DNA from 3 places in the Pelosinus fermentans DSM 17108 genome. Region 1 is predicted to be linked to each of the others. Evidence: riboswitches for the same ligand, from Rfam matches in the RefSeq annotation. Region 1 holds a riboswitch; each other region holds the start of a gene.
The links. A riboswitch is a leader RNA that binds a small molecule or an ion and turns the genes downstream of it on or off. The one in region 1 is predicted to bind S-adenosylmethionine.
Positions count from the first base shown of each region.

Region 2: it holds a riboswitch for S-adenosylmethionine, as region 1 does, so the genes downstream of both, metF (methylenetetrahydrofolate reductase [NAD(P)H]) here and FR7_RS24230 (hypothetical protein) in region 1, are expected to answer to the same signal.
Region 3: it holds a riboswitch for S-adenosylmethionine, as region 1 does, so the genes downstream of both, metK (methionine adenosyltransferase) here and FR7_RS24230 (hypothetical protein) in region 1, are expected to answer to the same signal.

Region 1 is NZ_AKVN02000001.1:3,252,730-3,260,703, forward strand. It holds gene FR7_RS15015 (aminotransferase-like domain-containing protein) at 1-768, shown strand, start outside; gene FR7_RS15020 (HDIG domain-containing metalloprotein) at 891-1,433, opposite strand; gene FR7_RS15025 (C-GCAxxG-C-C family (seleno)protein) at 1,801-2,220, shown strand; gene FR7_RS15030 (MarR family winged helix-turn-helix transcriptional regulator) at 2,723-3,193, shown strand; gene FR7_RS15035 (HipA family kinase) at 3,201-3,989, opposite strand; gene FR7_RS15040 (hypothetical protein) at 4,077-4,655, opposite strand; gene larE (ATP-dependent sacrificial sulfur transferase LarE) at 4,827-5,639, opposite strand; gene FR7_RS24230 (hypothetical protein) at 5,742-6,062, opposite strand; SAM riboswitch class I at 6,025-6,125, opposite strand; partial or broken gene purD (phosphoribosylamine--glycine ligase) at 6,292-7,559, opposite strand; gene purH (bifunctional phosphoribosylaminoimidazolecarboxamide formyltransferase/IMP cyclohydrolase) at 7,614-7,974, opposite strand, start outside.
Region 2 is NZ_AKVN02000001.1:146,504-154,477, forward strand. It holds gene hydF ([FeFe] hydrogenase H-cluster maturation GTPase HydF) at 1-311, opposite strand, end outside; gene FR7_RS00700 (ParB/RepB/Spo0J family partition protein) at 424-1,335, opposite strand; gene FR7_RS00705 (ParA family protein) at 1,325-2,095, opposite strand; SAM riboswitch class I at 2,363-2,466, shown strand; gene metF (methylenetetrahydrofolate reductase [NAD(P)H]) at 2,571-3,437, shown strand; gene FR7_RS00715 (hypothetical protein) at 3,486-4,166, shown strand; gene FR7_RS00720 (homocysteine S-methyltransferase family protein) at 4,171-6,558, shown strand; gene FR7_RS00725 (ankyrin repeat domain-containing protein) at 6,745-7,974, shown strand, end outside.
Region 3 is NZ_AKVN02000001.1:2,373,132-2,381,105, reverse strand. It holds gene def (peptide deformylase) at 1-144, opposite strand, end outside; gene priA (primosomal protein N') at 186-2,618, opposite strand; gene metK (methionine adenosyltransferase) at 2,846-4,036, opposite strand; SAM riboswitch class I at 4,096-4,199, opposite strand; gene coaBC (bifunctional phosphopantothenoylcysteine decarboxylase/phosphopantothenate--cysteine ligase CoaBC) at 4,256-5,452, opposite strand; gene rpoZ (DNA-directed RNA polymerase subunit omega) at 5,462-5,668, opposite strand; gene gmk (guanylate kinase) at 5,690-6,304, opposite strand; gene remA (extracellular matrix/biofilm regulator RemA) at 6,329-6,595, opposite strand; gene FR7_RS10800 (YicC/YloC family endoribonuclease) at 6,636-7,520, opposite strand; gene FR7_RS10795 (hypothetical protein) at 7,658-7,974, opposite strand, start outside.

The sequences.
Region 1 (7,974 bases):
ATGCAATTTTCTGGTATTCCTCTTGATGAAGAAGGAATTGAGCTGGCTCCCATTGCATTTCAAAAACAACATAAAAATGCAAATTTACTATATACCATTCCTTGTTTTCACAACCCTACAGGTATCATAATGACAAAGCAAAGACGCAGAGACCTTATCCATTTGTGCCAACAAGAACAATTACCTATTATTGAAGACGATGTATATCGGGAACTTTGGCTCGATTCACCTCCACCTATACCGTTAAAGGCTCTTGAAAGAGAAGGACTTGTGCTCTACATCGGCAGTCTTTCAAAATCACTCAGCCCAGGACTACGAATTGGTTGGATTGTTGGACCTGAGCCGGTTATTGAACGGTTAGCAGATGTGAAGATGCAAAATGATTATGGATCAAGCTCCTTATCCCAATGGGCTGCTGCAGAATGGTTTGCCAGCGGACTGTACCAACAACATCTAGAAGAAGTACGAAAGGCACTGCATATTCGTCGCGAAGCAGCTTGCAAAAGTTTACAAACCTATTTTGCAGATATTGCAACTTGGCAAGTTCCGACAGGTGGCTTTTATATTTGGCTCAGCTTGACCCATCCCCTTTCCATGCAAAAGCTTTTTAACCTTGCCCTGAATGAAGGTCTTTTAATTCATCCTGGAAGTATCTATGACTATTTTTCAAACCGCCATCTCCGCCTATCCTACTCCTATGCCTCATTATCTGAAATGAAAGAAGGGCTGTATCGACTTTCCGTGATTATCAGAACGTTAAAGACGTAGTTCATTATCTATTTGAATCACTATTTCATACCTGGCAGACCAATCAATACACATTTAATACATTGCCATTAAAGTAATAAAAGGTTTGCCTCTTCCCTTATTAAGAGGTAAACCTTTTACTACTATGACATGGAAAAATCTTTTGCTAATGCTGCTGCAACAAACTCAATGTGTTCCTGCAGCTCGATTTCTAACATTTGTGCGCCTTGTACAATGGTTTCACGGTTAACGGCCCTGGCAAATGCTTTATCCTTCATTTTTTTCATAACGGATTTTACTTGCAAATTTGCGATACTTTTATCGGGACGTACCAAAGCACAGGCAATAATAAAACCAGTAAGTTCATCAACTCCGAGCAACACCTTTTGCAATAAGCTTCTTTCTGGTGCCCAATCTCTAGCATGAGATTCTATATCAATGATAAATTGGTCTGAATAGCCGTGAGGCTTTAGCATATTTTTAGCATTGCCTGGATGCTCTTCAGGATATTTCTCAAAATCAACATCATGGAGCAACCCTACAGCTCCCCAGTACTCTACATCTTCACCATATTTTGCAGCATAAGCACGCATAGCAGCTTCTACTGCTAAACAATGATTTAATAGTGGTTTTTCTTGTACATGCTGTGTTAAAATACTCCACGCCTTTTCTCTTGTTGTATCCATTTCTTCTTCCTCCAATACATTTTGGGGTAAGCTTCCCCTTCATTAAGAAATGCTATTCATGATTCTTCTACAAAAGGATGATTGTTTTATCCCAAGATACTTATCGAATCATATCGTCCTATAATGTTGTATAATCATTTGATTATTATAACATAAATGAAGGAATAGTGAGTAGAAAAAATGAATCTGCTGTTAAATCCACTCACATCAATATTTACTGTTTTCATAATGTTACCATAAAAAAAAGAAATGTCTTGGCTCTTTGGAAAGATTTTCTTTATAATATAAGTATCTTTTCTATATTATAAAGAAAATCTTAGTCCATCTAAAAATATGACTGGGATGGAGCACTGGAGGGAAATGGATTATGTTGAGTACTTTGATTGAACAAGGTTATGGAGAACCAGAAGATCTTAACTGTGCCGAAAAAATACTATATGGTGCTAATGAAGTGTATCAATTAGGTTTGACTCCCGAGGCTTTGCGAATTGCATCAGGCTTTGGCGGAGGGATGGCCATTGGCAGTGTATGCGGAGCTCTGACAGCTGCTATTATGGTATTAGGTATCCTGTTTGTTAAAGACAGGGCCCACGAAAGTGACAAAATTAAAATCTTAACACAAGAATTATTTGACACCTATCGGGAACAAATGGGTGATATTGACTGTAATCCCTTAAAAAATCGTTATCGCAGGGAAGATATCAAATGCAGAGATGTAATTGCAAAAGCCGCCGCAGCTCTCGATACTATTATTAAAAAAGAACAAGAAGAAAGCCAACATGCATAAATGAAAAAGAGGAAGCAGAAAGCTTCCTCTTCTTATCGTCGTTACATTATTATCGTAATGGGAAGAGCAATATAGCGCTGCTCTGTTCCCAGTACAACACTAGTTGTACTCATTCGTATTATCGTAACTGACTATATATATAATTGTGGCTCACCCTTCATTAACTGCTGTAATCGAACCACCCCATTCCAATCTCATATTTCTTCCTTCGTACTTTTTACTTTTTATCCTCCTTTCTTGAATTAAGCTTATTATATTACAAATAAACTTAATTTTCAATCTATTTTTTAAAAATTTCATAGTTAAATTTCTACAGTAAATTGATGCTTATGCTTTACTATCTTTGAAATAAATAAACAGTATATATATTTCCATTACTGATAAAGTAACAATCTAAATTGTTTTTATGCATCATTTCTACAAAGAAATTTCAAATTATAGTTGCTCTCTCATTCCTAATGTCGCTATTATATATAGTATAATTGTCTTAAGGAGGAGCAGCATGCAGAAAATACCCTACATTGGAAAATGGATCTCTGGTTTATATAGAATTGGACAATCTTTTTTTGATCATCATTTAGGAACTTACAGTCTAGGAAGCGGTAATGGATATTACGCTTGCCTCACTTTCCTTTATCAGCAGGAAGGAGTTACGCAAGATACAATCAGCAAGCATGTAGCAATTGACAAAACAACCATTGCTCGCGCGATTATGAAATTAGAATCACTAGGATATATTGAACGGCATGTTGATAGACTCGATCGCCGCGCCAACCAAGTATATCTAACCGAAAAAGGCCGATCATTTCAACCGATTCTTGAATCCACGCTAACACAATGGACTACGTCTCTCACACGAGGCTTTACACCGGAAGAAATACAAATGACATATATACTTCTCGAAAAAATGACTCAAAATGCACTTCTCATCAAAGAAAATTTAAATTCTCAAGAAAAATCTTCGCAAAAATAATACTATACTACTCTTTCGATCCACCTCTTGACTTAGGAATTTGTTTATACAATGCTTGTTCAATATTCTTTACCATATCCCGGCGTAAGATCACATAATTGATCAATGCTTGCCGTTCACTATCATCTGGCAGCCATTCTTCTGGAATTTGAGCAACGATTTCACAAATGGATTCATAGCTCATTTCCTTTACTTTTCTCACATAGGGGGAAAAATGCGACGGTGAAAGCCAATCGTTAAGCAATAAGGCATAGGAATAACGATAATATGGTTGGATAATTCTACTGATACGATTAAGAAGAGCAATCGTCCATCTGGTAGTTCGAAATAAATGTGAATTATCAATCGCATATATTTTGTATCCTGATTTTTCCTTGTGCAATAAAAGATTTTTTCTATTATTAGTACGATCTCCATTGTGAAACATAGAATCAAATAATAAGATACCCGCCATTTCAGTAATGTTAACAGCGTTATGCAAATTGTCCTTTCCCACATATTCTGTATGATTCAGATACTGTGAGGCAAAATGCTGCCCTATAGGTGTACCCGCTGCTTGAAGCTTTGGACTTTGCCAGATAATGTCTTCCTCAATTTCAATACTCGAACTTACTGGAAAACATAAACCTAGCATTTCTCCCAGCTTTGCCGCTAAAAATTCATTTACCAATACTTTAGGCCCCAGTCGATTGTTCTGTAACTTAACAACATAAAACTTTCTATCATTAGCACGAAATAGTTGAGGCGCAGTGACTCCTATTCCCACGCTCCCAAAATGCTTCATCGCAATAAGCATATCCTCTACCTTCTCTCAACGTACTGCTAACTAAAAAAGACCCGGTACAAATGCATACCGAGTCTTTGACAATTAAGCATTATGAATTCAACAACATCGATCTCCAGAAACAGAGGTCAAAGCTTCAAGATTAACTACTGCAGATCGAATCCTTGAATCTGAAATCGGATCATTACTGCCCTGAGCAAAAATCTGTGAGTTAGAAATAATTGCCAAGCAATCATCGATGGCAATGAGCGTACCTTCAATAGCAAATCCACCAAGAGTTGTTATTACAACCCCATCACCGACCATACGGCATAATACTTTAACTAAATGGCGACTTTCCGTGCGCTCTGTTGCTTCTTCGGAATCAATTCGAGATGCCTCTGTGTTTAAATTTTCAAAAGGATCATCTACGATAGCGGTCCCTTTAGCAACTATGTTCCACAAATCTACCCGCGTGAAATCCACATGTAAGATTTCTCCCCCTGGAGTAAGAATTTCCACCGCATTGCAATCGGCTTCTATTCCTGGAGAAAGAATGGCAATACGACAATCTTCTACGGCCTGTAGATTACCAAAATATGCGAATCCATCAAAACCAAATAACACTATATCGGTATTTAATTCCCGTTCTAGTTCTCTAACGAGTGATTGATTCCGTAATTCTGTAAAAATGCTCATACACTATATACCCCCCTATGCGGTAATACTATTTAATTTAATTCTTACTATACTGTATGAGTAAGGAACTCATAGTGTTACTGTTTAAATCTGTTTTTAAAAAGTAATAAAAAATAGACAGGAAATTTTCTCCTGCCTATCATCAATATATTAGAATCATATATCTTACTATTAAACTAAAACTTCATTCATACTGCCACTTCGATATCCAGATAAATCAACAGCGACATATGTAAAGCCAATTTTTTTAAGTCCTTGCTCAATTTGCGCTGCTACCTCTGGAACCGTAATCATTCCAATATTTTCTGGTGACACTTCAATACGGGCAATATCTCCATGGTGACGTACTCGAACTTGCCCTGGACAAAACTTTTTTACTAATTCTTCAGCTTTTTCGATTTGACTAAGCCTCTCTGCCGTAATCGAAAGTCCATAAACCACCCTTGAGGAAAGGCAGGCAGCACTTAATTTATTCCAAGTCTGCAAGTTCCATTCCTTAGATATTTCTCGAATATCTTTTTTTGTTAAGCCAGCTTCGACTAAAGGGCTCCTTACATGGTCTAGTTCTTCCACCGCTTTAATCCCAGGACGATAATCGGATAAGTCGTCGACATTCGATCCATCCAATACCCAATTATAATTATTTTCTTTTGCCCATTCAACTAATACTGAAAATCGTTCTTGTTTACAGTAATAACAGCGTTGATTGTTATTCTCGACAAAATCCGGGCTATTTAATTCGCTAATATTTAAAAGTATGTGTTTAATACCAATTTCTTTCGCAATTTCAATTGCTTCTTTTTTTTCACTTTCCGGCAATGTCTCAGAATAAGCAGTAATAGCTATCGCCTTTTCACCAACAGCTCTTACTGCTGCTGCTGCTAAGAAACTGCTATCCACGCCTCCAGAAAAAGCTACGACAATACTCCCCAGTTCAGTTAATAAATGATTCAGTTTCTCCATTTTTTCAGTACTATTTCCCACTGTGATTCTCCTTTGTGCGCCAGTTTATAAGAAAATTCATATATCTTTTATTTACTTCTATATACCACGGCACTTTCCTTCCTGCCAATAAAATTTGATACCTTATATTCCATCCCCATCGACACCTTCCAAGGAAGGATAGTAAATATTCTGTACAAATTTAACCACAACACCGTTTCTTATAGTAATAATAATTTCTTCATTTCCCTGAGGAACTACTTTTATTTTCCTTGATGGTGGTATTACTATTTCTTTTCTATCTTCAACTGCAGCAACTGCAAGATGATTGCTCTGTGCCATTTGAATTCCTCCCTTATAATGCAAAAAAATGTTATTTAAATCTCCCATTTCATCTGAAAGGGGACTCAAATAACATTTTAGTCCTCTCTCATCTGTCAGGATAAATCCTGCTGGAATTAGCACCTCTGCATTGCTGCCGGTTGCCGGGTGTCATCGGGCCAGTCCCTCGACCACTCTTGATAAGAGTTTTCGTATTAAATTATTTATAAATATATCATGAAATAACACAGTTAGCAATCTTTTTCTCTGGCGTCAGTTTGTTTTTTTCATATATCAGCATAGACGTACTAACATAAGAAATGAATCATACTCCGCTCTGTTCTTTTTATCTCTTCGTGACCTTTGCAATTCGTTACTTTTTAATTGCCCGGTATGCAATGTCTTTTCGATAATGCATTCCTTTAAATTTTATAGATCCAATTGCCTGATACGCCTTATCTACTGCTTGTTTAATGGTCGAATCTGTAGCTGTTACACCAAGTACACGCCCACCACTCGTCAGTACCTGTCCGTCGCGGCTAGCGGTGCCAGCATGAAATACATAAGCACCTTGTTCTTCCGCTTTGTCGATACCGCTAATGATGTCACCCTTAGCATATTCTCCAGGGTACCCTCCTGCTGCTAACACTACACATACAGCAGCCTCATTCTTCCAATTAACAGAAGTATCTGCCAATGTACCAGCTATGCAAGCTTTCATAATCGTCACTAAATCGCTATCTAGCAAAGGTAGTACAACCTGGGTTTCAGGATCACCAAATCGGGCATTAAATTCAATGACTTTAGGACCATCTTCAGTCATAATCAGCCCTAAATATAAGCATCCACAATAGAAACATCCTTCACTTTCCATGGCAGCAATTGTAGGCTGCAAAATTTCTTTCAGAACCTGGGCACTGATCGCTGGGGTAATAATCGGAGCAGGTGCATAAGCGCCCATCCCCCCGTATTAGGTCCCTGATCATGATCAAAGACTCGCTTATGATCTTGAGCTGCCACCATCGGGATGATCGTCTTTCCATCAGTAAAAGCTAATATAGAAGCTTCCTCACCCACTAAAAATTCCTCTATGACCACCTGCCTGCCTGCCTGACCAAAGGCTCCGTCACACAGCATCATGTCAACCGCTGCTAGAGCTTCATCAATGGTCATTGCTACCACAACACCTTTACCAGCTGCCAATCCATCGGCCTTTACAACTACAGGCGCTCCTTGAGCGTTTATGTATGCCTTTGCCATATCAGCCTGAGTAAATACGGCAAATTTAGCCGTAGGAATATCATACTTCTTCATTAAATTCTTAGCAAAGGTTTTTGAACTTTCAATCTGGGCAGCAGCCTGGGTAGGACCAAAACAGGCAAGACCATTTGCCTGAAAAACATCTACGATACCATTTGATAAAGGAATTTCAGGACCTACTACAGTAAGTGTAACCTTTTGCTCTTTGGCAAAAACCACAAGGGCAGCATTATCCATGATATCAAGTTCTACGCACTCGGCGATTTTTGCAATCCCTGGATTGCCAGGGATACAGAATATTTTTTCTACATCTTTATTCTCTTTTAATTTAGACACTAATGCATGCTCACGTCCGCCGCCACCAATGACCAATAGATTCATGGCTAATCTCCCTTCCAATGGGCTGTTTGGCAACTGCCCCATAAATTGATATACTTAATGCTTAAAATGTCTTGTTCCTGTAAATACCATAGCAATTCCATGTTCATCAGCAGCTTCAATGGATTCTTGATCACGCACAGAACCGCCAGGCTGAATAATGACTTTGATTCCTGCTTTTGCTGCAGTATCCACCGTATCACGGAAAGGTAGAAATGCATCGGAAGCCATTACTGCACCGAAAGCTTTAGCACCAGCTTGTACTAAGGCAATGGCAGCAGCTCCTACACGATTCATTTGTCCTGCGCCAACACCTAATGTCTGATTCTCGTTAGCAATTACAATGGCATTGGATTTCACATGCTTTACCACTTTCCAAGCAAGCAGCAGCTGTTCCCACTCGTTTGTGCTTGGCTGA
Region 2 (7,974 bases), 3.1 Mb from region 1:
TGGGTTATGCCGCTTTCAGCTTCCAATACAATTATCACTAAATCCGCTTTATTTAATACGCTCATGGTGCGTTCTACTCGTAATGTACCAAGGCATCCGCTATCATCAATACCTGCAGTATCAATAATCATAACCGGACCAATTGGTAGAATCTCCATCGCTTTATATACGGGATCTGTTGTTGTCCCTGGAACATCTGATACTAAAGCAACTTTTTGGTTTGTCAGTGCATTGATTAAACTAGATTTGCCTGCATTACGCCTTCCTAAAATTGCAATGTGCAAACGTGATGCTTTTGGTGTTTCCTGCATGTTAATTCTCCTTTATTCGCAATATATTACTAATTCATATTGCATATCTTTATGTTTTACAAAAAGTGTCAAATTATGTTTCACGTGAAACATAATTTGACACTTTTTATTTTTATACTGCGAAGGTTCCTCGAGACTTACTAGGAGCCGGTGATTCATCACCACTTAAAACTTCAAGAATGCGTTCTAAATCTTCAGATGAAGAAAATTCGATTTCAATTTTGCTCTTGAATTTTCCTTCTTTAATTTTCACTTGTGTACCTAATATCATCTTAAGTCGATCTTCAGCTTCTGTCACAAAAAAATTTTTCTCTTCTACATTCTTCGGTTGTTGTTTTGCTGGTTTCTTTTTATCCGCTATTCGTTTGACTAATTCTTCTGCATCCCTTGCTGACAAATCATTTTCAATAATGATTTCCGCTGCTTCTAATTGAAGTTCGAGGGTTTCTAAGGCTAACAGGGGTCTGGACTGTCCCATGGATAATGTTCCACGTGAAACATAATCTTGTACCTTGGGATGTAAATTCAATAAACGCACCATATTCGCGATCACAGAACGACTGCGACCAATTTTTTTTGCAACTTCTTCTTGGGTTAAACGAAACTCATCCATTAAACGACGATAGGCAAGAGCTTCTTCAATGGCATTTAAATCTTCTCTTTGTATATTTTCAATTAAAGAGATTTCCGTCATTTCCCTATCTGTATAATCTTTAATAATAACAGGGATCTCTTTCAGACCTGCTTGCTGAGAAGCACGCAGTCGTCGCTCACCAGCTACTAATTCATAAATATTATTACTTTTTCGTACTACAAGGGGTTGCAATACGCCATATTGACTAATAGAAGATACTAATTCGAGCAATGCAGTTTCATCAAAGACCCGGCGTGGCTGAAATTTATTGGGAATAATTTCTGAAATGGATACATTCTTTATAAGAGACTCTGCATCCACTCCTTTTGAACTAGAAAACAAGGCATCCAATCCCCGGCCTAATCCTCTCTGAGAATTATTATTCATCATCAATCACCTCTTTAGCTAAATCTGTATACACTTCTGCCCCTTTAGATTTAGGATCATATCGAGTGATAGGCTGTCCATGGCTAGGTGCTTCACTAAGACGAACATTCCGGGGAATAATCGTTTGGTATACCTTATGTCGAAAATGATTTTTCACTTCATCTACGACTTGAATAGACAAGTTTGTCCTGGCGTCAAACATTGTCAGAACTACCCCTTCCAAAGACAATGCCGGATTTAGATTCTTCTGAACAAGGGTAATTGTATTCATCAGCTGGGATAACCCTTCCAATGCATAAAACTCACATTGAATTGGTACTAAGACGGAATTAGCGGCGGTTAATGAATTAATAGTCAATAACCCTAAAGAAGGAGGGCAGTCAATAATAACATAATCATAACTGTACTTCACTTTATCCAAAACCCTTTTTAGCTTCGTTTCTCGAGACATAATAGATACCAACTCGATTTCCGCTCCTGCCAGCTGAATCGTAGCGGGTAACAGCATTAGATTTTCAATTTTGGTTTGTAAAATAACGCCTTCAATCGGTACATCATTAACTAGCACATCATAAACAGACTGTTTCATCTTGGTTTTATCAAAACCAAAACCACTCGTAGAATTACCTTGTGGATCAAGATCCACTAATAATACTTTTTTCCCTAAATCAGCCAAACATGCACTTAAATTAACAGAAGTTGTTGTCTTTCCAACACCCCCTTTTTGGTTGGCAATTGCAATTACCTTCACCAAGTAGTTCACCCCATATTCTCATTCATTTTTTAAGAAAGACTAAGGCACATGCCAGGTCTTTAGAATCCAGGACAAGCCTTAGTCTTCTACTTACAAACTGTCCTCTCGATTCTAATTTCTATAAGCTAATTCATTCCACACTCTAGAGACTATCTCCTGCCAAAAATGGCAGATACCCTCCGTAAATATACCATTATTTAACCAATTTAATAATTATTTAAAAAACATTGACAATCATTCGATTTTATATTATCATGAATTCCAATTTAATAAATACTCTTATCTAGAGTGGTCGAGGGACTGGCCCTATGACACCCAGCAACCGGCAGCAATGCAAATGGTGCTAAATCCAGCAGAATTCACGTTCTGAAAGATAAGAGGAAAGAACGGATGATAAAACAGCCTCTTTCCTCAAAGGAAAGAGGCTGTTTTATTCATAGATTTTTATTCAAACTAATAAATTATAAATAATGTGAGGTTATTCATGAAACTTTCTGATCGATTTAATAAAGGAAAAACCCTTGTCTCTTTTGAAATTTTTCCGCCAAAACAAACCGTCACCTTAGAATCTATTTTTAAAACAACAGAGGGCTTACAAACCCTCAATCCTGATTTTACTAGTATTACCTATGGAGCCGGAGGCAGTGCTTCAGACCGCACCATTGAAACGGCAGATAAAATTAAAAATACGTATGGCGTCGAGGCCTTAGCTCATTTAACTTGCATCAACTCCCACAAAGATGATATTGATCTAATGTTAAATCAACTGCAAGCTCATAATATTGAAAATATATTAGCTATGCGAGGCGATTATCCAATAAATAAAAACAATGATAAAGGAAGAGAAAATACTTATCAATATGCAAAAGATTTAATCGCCCATATTAAATCCAATCATGATTTTTGCATTGCTGCCGCCGCTTATCCAGAAGGACACCCAGAATGTCCTGATTTGAATACAGATCTTCTTCACCTAAAAGAAAAGGTAAATAGCGGTACAGATTTTCTAATTACACAAATGTTTTTTGATAATGCCATTTTTTATGATTTTCTTGACCGAATTAAACAAGTGAATATCACAATCCCTGTCAGTGCCGGGATCATGCCATTGCTAAATAGCAAACAAGTAGGCAGGATTAAAGGATTGTGCGGTGCTTCTATTCCTAAACCCCTACAAAACATCATTGAAAAATATGAACATTCATCTTTAGATTTTGAAAAAGCAGGGATTGAATATGCTTGCAGCCAAATTACAGATTTGGTAGCAAATCAGGTAGATGGTATACATCTATATACAATGAACAAACTAGAACAATCCAAAACCATTATTCAACAAACAAATTTGCGTTAAATATTGCTTATACTTAAAATGTCTTGATACGGTTAAAGGAGGGATACTGTGCCAATTTACAATCCAACAATCCAAACGCTAGATATGAGTGAATTAAAACGTTATTCAGGTCTTACGAAATGTACTGAATTCCCCCAGCGCTTACTTGATCAAGCTTGTACAGAAGCACAGATCATCTCCCAACCAAAAGCAAGCTGGCAGATCTATGATTATGATGCCAGTACTTCTACAATTATGAGCCCTGAACCTTTATCACTTCCTCCAACCGTTATTAGTAAACACTTGGCGAACTCTTTAAAGGTTGCCGTTATTGCAGTTACCATAGGACCTGATTTAGAGAAGCTCGTAAGTGAATACTTCAGCAAAAACGAATATACCTTAGGCTTGTTATTAGATGCAGCAGGCACAACGGCTGTAGAACTGGCTGCCGATCAAGCTTGTGAGCTTATTAAGCAGGACGAAAATAAGCAAGGGTATACCACTCTATTCCGCTTTAGCCCAGGCTATGGACAATGGGATATTAGGGTTCAACCTCAAATCTTAACGTTAGCACATGGGGATGAAATTAATATAACAGCCACTTCGGCATGTATGCTTCTCCCCCGTAAATCCATTACAGCTGTGATTGGGTTAACACCAACTGTATCAAACCTCCCCCATAAAGAAACAATCGAAGGTTCTAAATGTGATCAATGCCAGCAAATAAATTGTCTATCTAGAAAGGATTGAAATTATGATTTATATTTTTGACGGTGCCATGGGAACGATGTTACAAAATGCAGGATTACCGCCGGGATATTGTCCCGAATTATGGAATCAAGAGCAGCCAGCCGTGATTACGGCTATACATAAAAGTTATATCGATAGCGGATCCGATATTATTGAAACAAATACCTTTGGAGCAAATCGGATAAAATTAACCCATTATGGCTTAGAAGAAAAGGTTGCTTTGCTTAATACTGCCGCTGTTCAGGCAGCCCGGGCTGCCTGTGGTCCTGATACTAAGATAGCAGGTTCTGTAGGTCCTACAGGTAAATTAATTGTTCCTTTAGGAGATTTATCCTTCGATGATGCGTACAACGTTTTTTTTGAGCAAATTTCTGCCTTAGATCAAGCTGGCGTAGATATGATTCTAATTGAAACGATTATTGATATTCAAGAAATGCGTGCAGCTTTACTTGCAGCAAAAGCTGCTTCTAAAAAACCTGTTATTTGTCAAATGTCCTTTGGTGCTGATGAAAGAACTGTAACTGGTACTGATCCCATAACGGCAACGATCATTTTAGAAGCAATGGGTGCTGATATCATTGGTGTAAATTGTTCCTTAGGTCCTGCACAATTACTGCCAATTGTAGAAAAAATAGCACAGACTACAAATTGTCCAATCAGTGTTCAAGCCAATGCAGGAATGCCCAGCCTAATCAATAAACAAACTGTTTTTCCCATGCAGCCTGAGGAAATGGGACTTTGGGCTAAAAAATTAGTTGCTGCAGGTGCCCGTTATGTTGGCGGCTGCTGCGGCACTACCCCCCAGCACATTAAATCTATATACCAAGCCGTAAAACATCTCGCCCTATCCGATTTACCCACGGTTCAATCAGCGAAAAAGTCTACCGCCTTAACCAGCCGCAGTAAAACCATTTACCTGGGCGCTGGTCATCCCACTGTCATTATTGGTGAACGGATTAATCCTACAGGCCGCAAACAATTAGCAGCCGATATTGCCGCGGGACAATTTATTTCCGTAAAAAAAGAAGCCTTGTCTCAAGTCCGTGCAGGTGCACACCTTCTAGATGTAAATATGGGGGTTCCAGGAATTGACCAGGCCAAGGCCATGCAGTATGCAATTCAAGAGTTATCAATGCTGGTAGATGTTCCTTTGGTAATTGATACAACCGATGTAAATGCGTTAGAAGCAGGCTTGAAGGCGTATCCTGGCAGGGCGTTGATTAACTCAGTAAGTGCAGAACCAGAACGCTTAAAGTCTTTTTTACCTCTGGCCAAAAAATATGGAGCTGCTATCCTTTGTTTACCGATTAGTCCAGCTGGAGTCCCTAAAACCGCACAAGATCGGTTAGTAGTAATACAAGAAATTATTCATAAAGCATTTGAAACGGGTCTCAAACCCGGGGATTTTGTACTAGATGCTCTCATCCTAACAGCCGCGGCAGATGCCAGGGCTGGTCTTGAAGCTCTTGCCACATTGAAATTGTATCGCCAGCATCTTGGTTACCCAACTACAATGGGTCTTAGTAATATTTCTTTTGGACTGCCCAGGCGAGATATTATTAATGCAACCTTTTGTGCAATGGCATTAGATGCCGGACTTGATGCGCCCATTCTAAATCCGTATGATCCTCTCATGCAGCAAACCTTAGCAGCTTCCGCTTTGCTTTTAGGAGATGATCCCAGCGGCAGATCCTACAGCGTAAATTATGCCCCTACTAGTCAATCCGAAGAAAGAGCTGCCCCTCTTACACCTAAAAACATTATTGAACAAATCCATCTTGCTATTGTATCTGGAGAAAAAGAAGCGGTTGTTCCTTTAGTAGAGCAGGCATTAAGAGAAGGACATAAATCCATTGATATTAGTGAGCAAGCATTAACAACGGCCATGAATAAAGTTGGTATCGCTTTTGGCAATGGACAATGTTTTCTCCCCCAAGTATTATTAGCTGCCGAAAGCATGCGCGCCGCCTTCCTTACAATAAAAAAAGAACTGCCGGCTCATGCAACAACAAGTTTAGGTACTATCATCTTAGCTACTGTCAAAGGTGATATTCATGACTTAGGAAAAAATATTGTAGCTGCCTTATTAGAAAATAACGGTTTTACCGTAATTGACTTAGGAAAAGATATTTCTCCTGAAAAGATTGTGGAAAAAGCGCTAGAGCATAAAGCTGATATTGTGGGTCTATGCGCCCTTATGACGACTACAATGCCGCAAATTGACCACACCATTGCAGCGTTAAAAGCTGCAGGATGTTCTGCTCAAACCATCGTCGGCGGAGCTGTGCTAACGCAGGAATATGCAAATCAAGCAAATGCAGATTCTTATGCAGCTAATGGTGTCGATGCTGTAACAATTGCCAAAGGTTTTATGGCTGATAAAGCACATTAACACATATGGCTATCCCATGATCGGTAAATTAACTTGTATGAAAGCATTTTTTTGCTAATTTCATATAAGTTAATTTTTTTATCACAAATGCAGGATTTATGACAAATTATATGGAATTTTATATAAAAATGTCAATTTTTATTTACGCTTTTATATACATTATTAAATGATAGGTGGTAAAAAGGAATGGATAAAGAGGGAATAATGAGTGAAGCAGCGATTGACGAACTACTAGCTGTTGCTAATAAAGAATTATTCGCTCCAGAGTCAGCTTCTGCTAACAGCGAAATTGACCAGCTATCAGCCAGTGAAGAAAATGTGTCTCAAGGAATACCTCCCACACAAAAAATATCTTTTTTAACACAGCTCTTGCAAGAGTCTCAAATAAAAAGAAAATTAGCTGCTGTTCTTTTGCTATTATGTGTCTGCATCCTGACAGGAGGATATGTCGGCTATCAAAAGGCACTGCAAACAATAGAGGCACCTCTTCCTCTCGATAAAATAATCCAGCAGGGAATTACTTTCGAAGGGAAAAATCTCATTACTTATGCAGGGCGTGGTGATAAACCAATTGTCCTCGCTTTTCTTGATGCAGGTATGGACATTAATACAACGCGAAACACTGATGGATGGACAGCTTTAACAGCGGCCTCTTTTTATAAAAAGCCCGAGATGGTTAAGCTGCTGCTGGAAAAGCAGGCACTTGTTGACATACAAGACAGATCTGGCAGGACTCCCTTATTATATGCTGCTGCGATGGGAACGGAGGAAATTACCACTCTGTTACTAGAGGCAGGAGCGAACCCTAATACCCAAGACAAAAACGGACGAACTGCACTTATGGAGGCCTACTCCAAACAAGAAGCAAAAATCGCCGAAATCCTTAAAAGTGCTGGTGCCGATCCTACACTTTCTACTATAGTGCGAAAAGAAGATATACCAGATGCTCCAGCATCTCAAGCTAAAAAAGTACCTCAAATCGCCTCTTCCACGATTCCCGATGAGGTTCGAATGACAGTCGGCAAAGCTGGCCTGATACCAATTGGTATGCCCTTGGAAGAGGTAAAGAAATTATATCCGGCTCTTACTATGAATGAAATGTATATTGATGGCAGCAAAAAAATCCTTGCAAATATCTTTTTAGAAAACAACAGTGATCCCTCCTTAGTATTAGAACTTTCAAGAGGAAAATCCCAATTAGTATCAATTATAAACATCTATGATTCCAGATTCACAACTGATAAAAGCATTACCCTTCACTCTACAGTCGGCGATATCCGAAATCAATATTCGGTAAGCGAGATTCGAGTCATTGACCATTCCTTGTATCTTCTCGTTAAAAGTACGAAAATGCTGTTCGAACTGGATATCAACGATCCTATGATACCAATTAGCTGGACGGAAAGTGGCAGCCCT
Region 3 (7,974 bases), 880 kb from region 1:
ATCATCAATAAGTTTCCTTATTTTTTTATCAACGCGAGCTACAGGCTCAGCTATTTCTTTTAATACTTTGTCACCAGCTTTTCTAATTTCCATACAGTTATAATACCCTCCTACCTTGGATAAATCCTGCCCAAATTTTATCATAGAACTATACAAAAATCCACGCCTATACTAAACAAATTATTCTACATGATACTAACAGGTTCCACATCAATCATAACATCTGGACGTATGGTTAATCCCATAGATGTTATGTAAGCCCTCACATTCGTGAGATCCTTTGCTTTTATAATGATATTCATACGAAATATATCATTAACTTTAGCAATCGGAGCGGGAAACGGCCCTATTATTTCTACAGTCTTACTTTCCGCCATTAAGCTTCGCAATTCTTTGATTATTTGCTCAGCCTGATTGCGAGCCATACTTTCTTCTTTAGCCTGAACTGTTAATTTTATGATTTGTCCATAAGGTGGATAACAAAGCGCTTTGCGGTACACAATCTCAGATTCATAAAAACTTTGATAATCCTGATTAGCTCCTGCCTGTACTGCATAATGCTCAGGATTATAAGTCTGTACTACGACCTTTCCTGCCTTATCACCGCGGCCTGCACGACCTGCCGCCTGAGTTAGCAACGCATATACGCGCTCCGCTGCTCTAAAGTCTGGTAAATTTAATATACTATCAGCTGCTATAATGCCAACGGCCGTCACATTTTTCACGTCATGCCCTTTAGCCACCATCTGTGTCCCCAGTAAAAGATCATATTCGCCTTTAGCAAATGCCTCTAAAATACGATCATAGGCCATTCTTCCACCTGTTGTATCCTGATCCATCCGCACTACGCGGATATGGGGAAACAATGTTACTATTTCCTCTTGCAGCTTTTGTGTGCCGGTTCCAAAAAAACGAATATAGCGGCTATTACATTCAGGGCAAATATCCGGAACCGTTTCAATACACTGGCAATAGTGACACTTCAGCTTCTTCCCTACAGAATGATACACCAGAGAAATATCGCAATGCTTACAACGTACAATATGTCCACATTCCCGACACATGACGAAGGTAGCATAACCACGACGATTCAGTAAAATAATAGCTTGTTCGCCACGACTTATAGTCTCTTGCAGCAGTTCTTGCAAGGGAAGTGATATGACACTTCGTCTCTTCTTACGCAATTCTTCCCGCATATCAACGATAGTGACTGCGGGCAAATTTGCATTAGCTATGCGCTTTGACATAAGTAGCAAGGTATGTTGGCCCATTTGAGTCTGAAAATAAGTCTCGATTGCTGGCGTAGCGCTGCCCATGATGACCACCGCACCAGACAAAGTAGCTCTCGTAATAGCGACTTGTCTTGTATGATAACGAGGTGTTTCTTCTTGTTTGTACGTAAATTCATGTTCTTCATCCATAATAATAATACCGACATCTGGCAAGGGTGCAAAAATAGCAGAACGTGCACCAATTACAATGCCAGCTTGCTTGCCTCGAAGTCGCTGCCAAGCATCATAACGTTCGCCAGTAGACAATTTACTATGCATCACAACAACATCATCTCCAAATCTAGCTTTAAATCTTGAGACAATTTGACTGGTAAGAGCAATCTCAGGAACAAGAACAATAGCTTGGCGATTCTTTTGACGCGCAGCCGCTACCGCTTCAATATACACCTGTGTCTTTCCACTGCCAGTAATACCATGCAGTAAAAACGATTGAAACTTTCTTGCTTCCATCTTTGGCATAATTTTTTCTAATACTTGCTGCTGCTCTGCTGTTAATGATATATCATTCTTTGCTTTACATATATCCGCATAACTATCACGTACCACTTGAACTTTTTCAAGTTTTATAAGACCGTCCTGTACTAATTTTTTTACAGTTTCATGACTGGTATTACTCTTTTTCAATTCATCAGATGCCAATTGCCCGTGATCTATCAAGTATTGGAGCAAACGGCATTGTGCTGGCTTTTTTGCCAACTTGCTAATTTGTTCTCGAGTTGCTTCAGCATCCATTAGTAAACTCATTATCGTTTTATAACGGTGTGTACCCATTTTTTTTGCAATTGATTCAGCGATTATGATCTTATTTCTCACTAAGTATCTTATTGCTTTCAAAACGCTTGGGCCAAATTTCTTTTCCAGTTTAACAGACAGAATAGGGCTGTGCGTCTCTATATATGACAGCACTTGGCTATATTCTGGATATTTAGCAGATAAGGCAACCAGTGTTGTTTCTGTATCCACTTCCATCTCGACAGAATAAGCAACAACACTTTTCACACCGGATTTTCCTGGAATAAATAAACGCATGGCATCTACTAAATTACAAAGATAATATTCACTAATCCATCTAGCTGTATGCATCATATGCTCGTCAAACCATTTGTCATTATCTAGTATATCGATAATTGGCTTTAACTCAATACGATTCGAGTCTTCCTCTATTATAATATCAATAACAAAACCTTCTAATTTACGATTACCAAAAGGTACTAAAACACGCCACCCTGCATCAACATAATCCAAATGATCAGGGATGCTATAAGAAAAAGCTTTATTAATATTTTTAGTTGTAATGTTTATTAAGACTTGAGCAATACGTTGCATATTTACCACCATTCGCTATTAATAGTCTTTTAAAGGTATTTCTTTTAGAGGATTCAGCTTGCCTATTTATATCTTAACACGATTTTATAGCATATAACTGCATTTTTACCTTCATAATTATCATAAAATTAAAAAGAGGGAAGCTCATTGTTCCCTCTTTTTTGGCTATAGCATATACAATTCCCATGAAATTCAGAAAAATCCTGCTAAAACAGCTAACATCCCAATTATAGATTAGCCTCTTTACGAAGGGTTTCTGCTTTATCGGTCCTTTCCCATGGTAAATCCACATCCGTACGACCAAAATGCCCGTAAGCTGCTGTTTGGCGGTAGATAGGGCGACGTAAATCTAACGCTTTAATAATACCAGCCGGACGCAAATCGAAATGTTTTTTAATAAGCTCAGCAATTACATCTTCATCCACCTTAGCAGTCCCAAAAGTTTCTACCATAATCGATACTGGATGAGCCATACCAATCGCATAGGCTAGCTGAATTTCACATTTATCTGCCAATCCTGCTGCAACAACATTTTTAGCTACATAACGTGCAGCATAAGCGGCAGAGCGGTCAACTTTGGTACAATCTTTACCAGAGAAGGCACCACCACCATGACGAGCCATTCCGCCATAGGTATCAACAATTATTTTGCGACCAGTCAAACCAGCATCACCTTGTGGTCCACCGATTACAAAACGACCTGTCGGATTGATATAGTATTTGGTTTTCTCATCTAATAATTCTGCTGGAACAATCGGAGCAATTACTTTCTCAATCAGATCTTTTTCAATGGTTGCCAGTTCAACTTCAGGACCATGCTGAGTTGATATAACAATGGTATCAACACGAAGAGGTTTACCGTCTTCGTATTCTACTGTAACTTGAGTTTTACCATCAGGACGCAGATAACTTACTTCCTCATTTTTGCGCACCTCTGCTAAACGCCGAGCCAATTTATGAGCCAGAGCAATTGTCAATGGCATGTATTCAGGAGTTTCATTGGTAGCATAACCAAACATCATTCCTTGGTCACCAGCCCCAATGGATTCAATTTCGTCCATTTGACCTCGTTTAGCCTCTAAAGACTTATCAACGCCTAAAGCAATATCAGCTGATTGTTCTCCAATGGAAACCAGCACACCGCATGTATCTCCATCAAAACCATACTTTGCACGAGTATAGCCAATTTCTTTCACCGTGTCCCGTACAATTTTTGGAATATCCACATAACAACTTGTAGTGATTTCACCAACTACATGTACTTGCCCTGTCGTAATAAGCGTTTCACAAGCTACACGTCCCATTGGATCTTTTGCCATGATTGCATCTAATACACTATCTGAAATTTGATCTGCTATTTTATCTGGATGACCTTCAGTAACTGATTCTGATGTAAATAAAACTCTCTTTTTTTTCACAAATCATACCCCCATTTTTAATAAACAATAAAAAACACCCATAGGGAGGGTGTTACACTCTCCCATCTTGCGGATTATTCCGCAGGAATTGGCACCGTTTTGGATTTCCAAATGGTTGCCGCGGTTTCATTGGGCCAATCCCTCCACCAACTCTTGATGAGCATATCATATAAAATTGTATCAAATTAAATACTAATGTAAAATAATGAAAAAATCAACCTATTTTCGACATTCTGCGAGAATTTTATCCAAAATAATGTTTGCCATGTGTTCTTTGGACATTTTGGATAACTCTTCAATCCGCCCATCACGGTATAACACTTTCGCTATATTGTGATCTGCATTAAACCCAACGCCTGGAACAGATACATCATTAGCAATAATCATATCCAGATTTTTTTTAGCTAGTTTCTCCTGCGCATGAAGAACCAGCTGCTGAGTTTCCGCAGCAAAGCCAATTAGCATCTGCTGTTTTTTCAACTGACCAAGTTCTAATAATATATCAGGGTTTCTTTCTAAGACAAGCTGTAATGTATCGCCAGTCTTCTTAATTTTGTGTTCTGCAGTACTTTGTGGACGATAATCGGCTACAGCAGCAGCTTTGATTACAATGTCACTCTCATTATAATGCGCCAATACAGCCGCCCTCATATCTGATGCGGCTTCTACATATTCGACTTTAATTCCGCAGGCAGCTTTTAAATTGGTAGGTCCTGATATTAACGTAACAGTTGCTCCTCTTGCAGCAGCAGCACTTGCTAAAGCATATCCCATCTTCCCGCTAGAGCGATTGCCAATATATCTTACAGGATCAATCGCTTCTTTCGTGCCGCCAGCCGTAATCAAGATTTTCTTTCCTCGAAAATCATTTTGAACAACTATCAACTGATGAACTTTCTCTAAAATTGTTTTAGAATCAGGTAAGCGTCCTATTCCCTCTACACCACATGCTAGCATCCCGCTCTCTGGTATCATAAAATGATATCCTAACTCTATTAAACTACTGATATTTTTTTGAACGATCGGATTTAAATACATATTGGTATTCATAGCCGGAACAAATAAAACCGGAGCCGTTGTTGCCATTACCGTAGTTGTTAACATATCATCAGCAATACCATTTGCTATTTTACCAATCACATTGCCTGTAGCAGGCGCTAATAAAAATAAATCCGCTCTACTTGCTAAGGCAATGTGCTCAACATTCCAGTTGGTAGTTTCAGCCCACATATCAACAACAACTGGCTGTCCACTTATTTCACGAAAAGTCAACGGCGTAACAAAGTTAGCCGCTGACTGAGTCATGATAACATATATATTGGCACCTTGCTTTTTTAATTGACTTACAAGATCTACTATTTTATAAGCAGCAATGCCGCCAGCAACACCAACTACAATATTTTTTCCTTTCAACATGGAAACCTCCTATTTTATACCACTTTTGGTCCGTTCATAGGAAATTTTATCTTGTGCAACTTCTTCTAAAGCGATCGTCACCTGCTTATTGGATTTACTCTCAACTAAAGAAGTCGCCCCGTCCATAATCTCACGAGCCCGTTTTGCCGCAAGTACTACTAAAGTGTATTTACTATCAACTTTAGTAACTAATACATCTAATGATGGATATATCATAGTAGTCCCCCTAATTTTTATTTATTTGATATTTGTTAAAATTTCTTTTACTATATTACAGTTTCGTACTACTTGACACTTTTCCGCTGTAATAATGGCAGCCACTTTATTCGTTGCTACTTGGACCTTATCATTGACTACTACATAATTATAATTATGTACATATGACAATTCATTATTAGCACAACTTAACCTATTTTTGATTGCATCTAAGCTATCTGTCCCTCGTTTATGTATGCGATTAGCCAATTCATCTAAAGATGGCGGTGCTATATAGACAAATACACCTTGCGGAAATTTTCTTTTAATCTGCGTAGCTCCCTGTGCATCAATTTCTAAAACAACATCCTTGCCATCATTTAGTAATTGTTTTACTTGGCGACAGGGTGTTCCATAAAAGTTCCCATAAACCTCAGCCCACTCTAATAGTTCATCATCTTGAATCATATTCTGAAACTCGTCATGAGATACAAACCAGTAGTTAACTCCATGTTCTTCTCCAACACGGGCTTTGCGTGTAGTAGCCGATATAGAATAATGCAACCCAGGATAAGTACGCAGCAATTCTTGACAAATTGTCCCCTTACCTGCTCCCGACGGACCAGATAACACAAGTAAAATTCCTTCTTTTGCCACAACTGCGACTCCTTTCATTTTCTGCTATTCTGCAGTGTCTTCACTCGTTTCTTTACTGGCAAGACGATGCGCTACCGTTTCTGGTTGCACAGCGGATAAAATAACATGATCACTATCGGTTATGATCACGGCTCGGGTACGGCGTCCATAAGTTGCATCAATCAACATCCCCCGATCACGGGCCTCTTGGATAATCCTTTTAATGGGTGCAGATTCAGGACTCACAATCGAAATAATTCGATTAGCAGACACAATGTTACCAAACCCAATATTAATAAGTTTAATTTCCACAAAAAATCCCCCTTACGTTTGTATCCCAATATATCTTATATTACTCTATGTTTTGAATTTGCTCTCTGACCTTCTCAATTTCACTTTTAATTTCGACTATGATATTAGCAACATTAAAATCATTGGCTTTAGAGGCAATTGTATTGGTTTCACGGTTAATTTCCTGCACAATAAAATCTAATTTTCTGCCAACTGCATCATCGGCATTCAATGCAGCCCGAAACTGCGTTAAATGACTTTTTAAGCGCACTAACTCTTCTGTAATACTGGTACGATCCGCAAATATAGCCGTTTCTTGTAGTAGGCGACCAGCATCAGGTTCTTCACCGATTGTAGCCAGCAATTCTCGCATGCGACTCAGTATTTTCTCTTTATATTCAACCAAAACCTGGGGTGCACGTTTTTCTACGGCAGTAATATATGATTCAATATCCGTAATACGCAAGACTAAGTCCTGCTGAATGTTTCGCCCTTCCGCTAAACGCATACTCATGAGATTAGTAAGTGCCATATCAACTGCCTGGGTTAGCTTCGGCCACAAGATTAAAACATCTTCCGTTACTTCTTCAACCTTAATCACATCTGGAAATTTAGCAATCTGCTGAATATTATCATTTACTGCTATAGAAAATAAATCCCCTAAATCTTTTAAAGCCTTATTATAGGCTATTGCTAACTCTTTGTCAATTCGCACAGCCTTTTTCTTTTGCCCATATTCATCCATCGTTATAAAAACATCAATCCGGCCTCTTGCTAGCAGGTTTGATACACTACGCCGGATTTTATCTTCAAGTGGCCCCAGATTTTTCGGCATCCGGATAACAATTTCATTATAACGATGATTTACTGCTTTAATTTCTACAATGAGTCGATGCTCATTATCCTGAAATTCTCCACGACCAAAACCAGTCATACTTTTAATCACGTAAAATGGCTCCTCTCTTTACGGATTTTATTATTAACGATAAAATCACAATTATCCAATTCTTTTATAAATACTTCTCCATGCTTCTCTTAAATCCCTTTTTCATTGAATATCTACACATAAAGGTTTTAATATGACTATTTTATTTTCTCCAAGTCAAAGTAAAAATTATGTTCTTTCTGATCATTCGTTCTAACCGATAATATTATAGGAAGGTCAGGCACAATATCTTTTTCAAAAAAATAAAAATAACATTGAGCATTAAATGTGGTTTGTCCTTTATCCAGATGCACTTTTTCTCCCTCTGCCGGTATTATCATTTGGTATGCCTTAATGACGTTATTATTTTGTTTGACAATAACACTAGCATCTTTTGCAAAATCCTCTTTATCTCCAAACAAAACTGTGCTAAAACTCAATAAGCCTGAGTAATTTTCTAATACTTCTTCGCTGT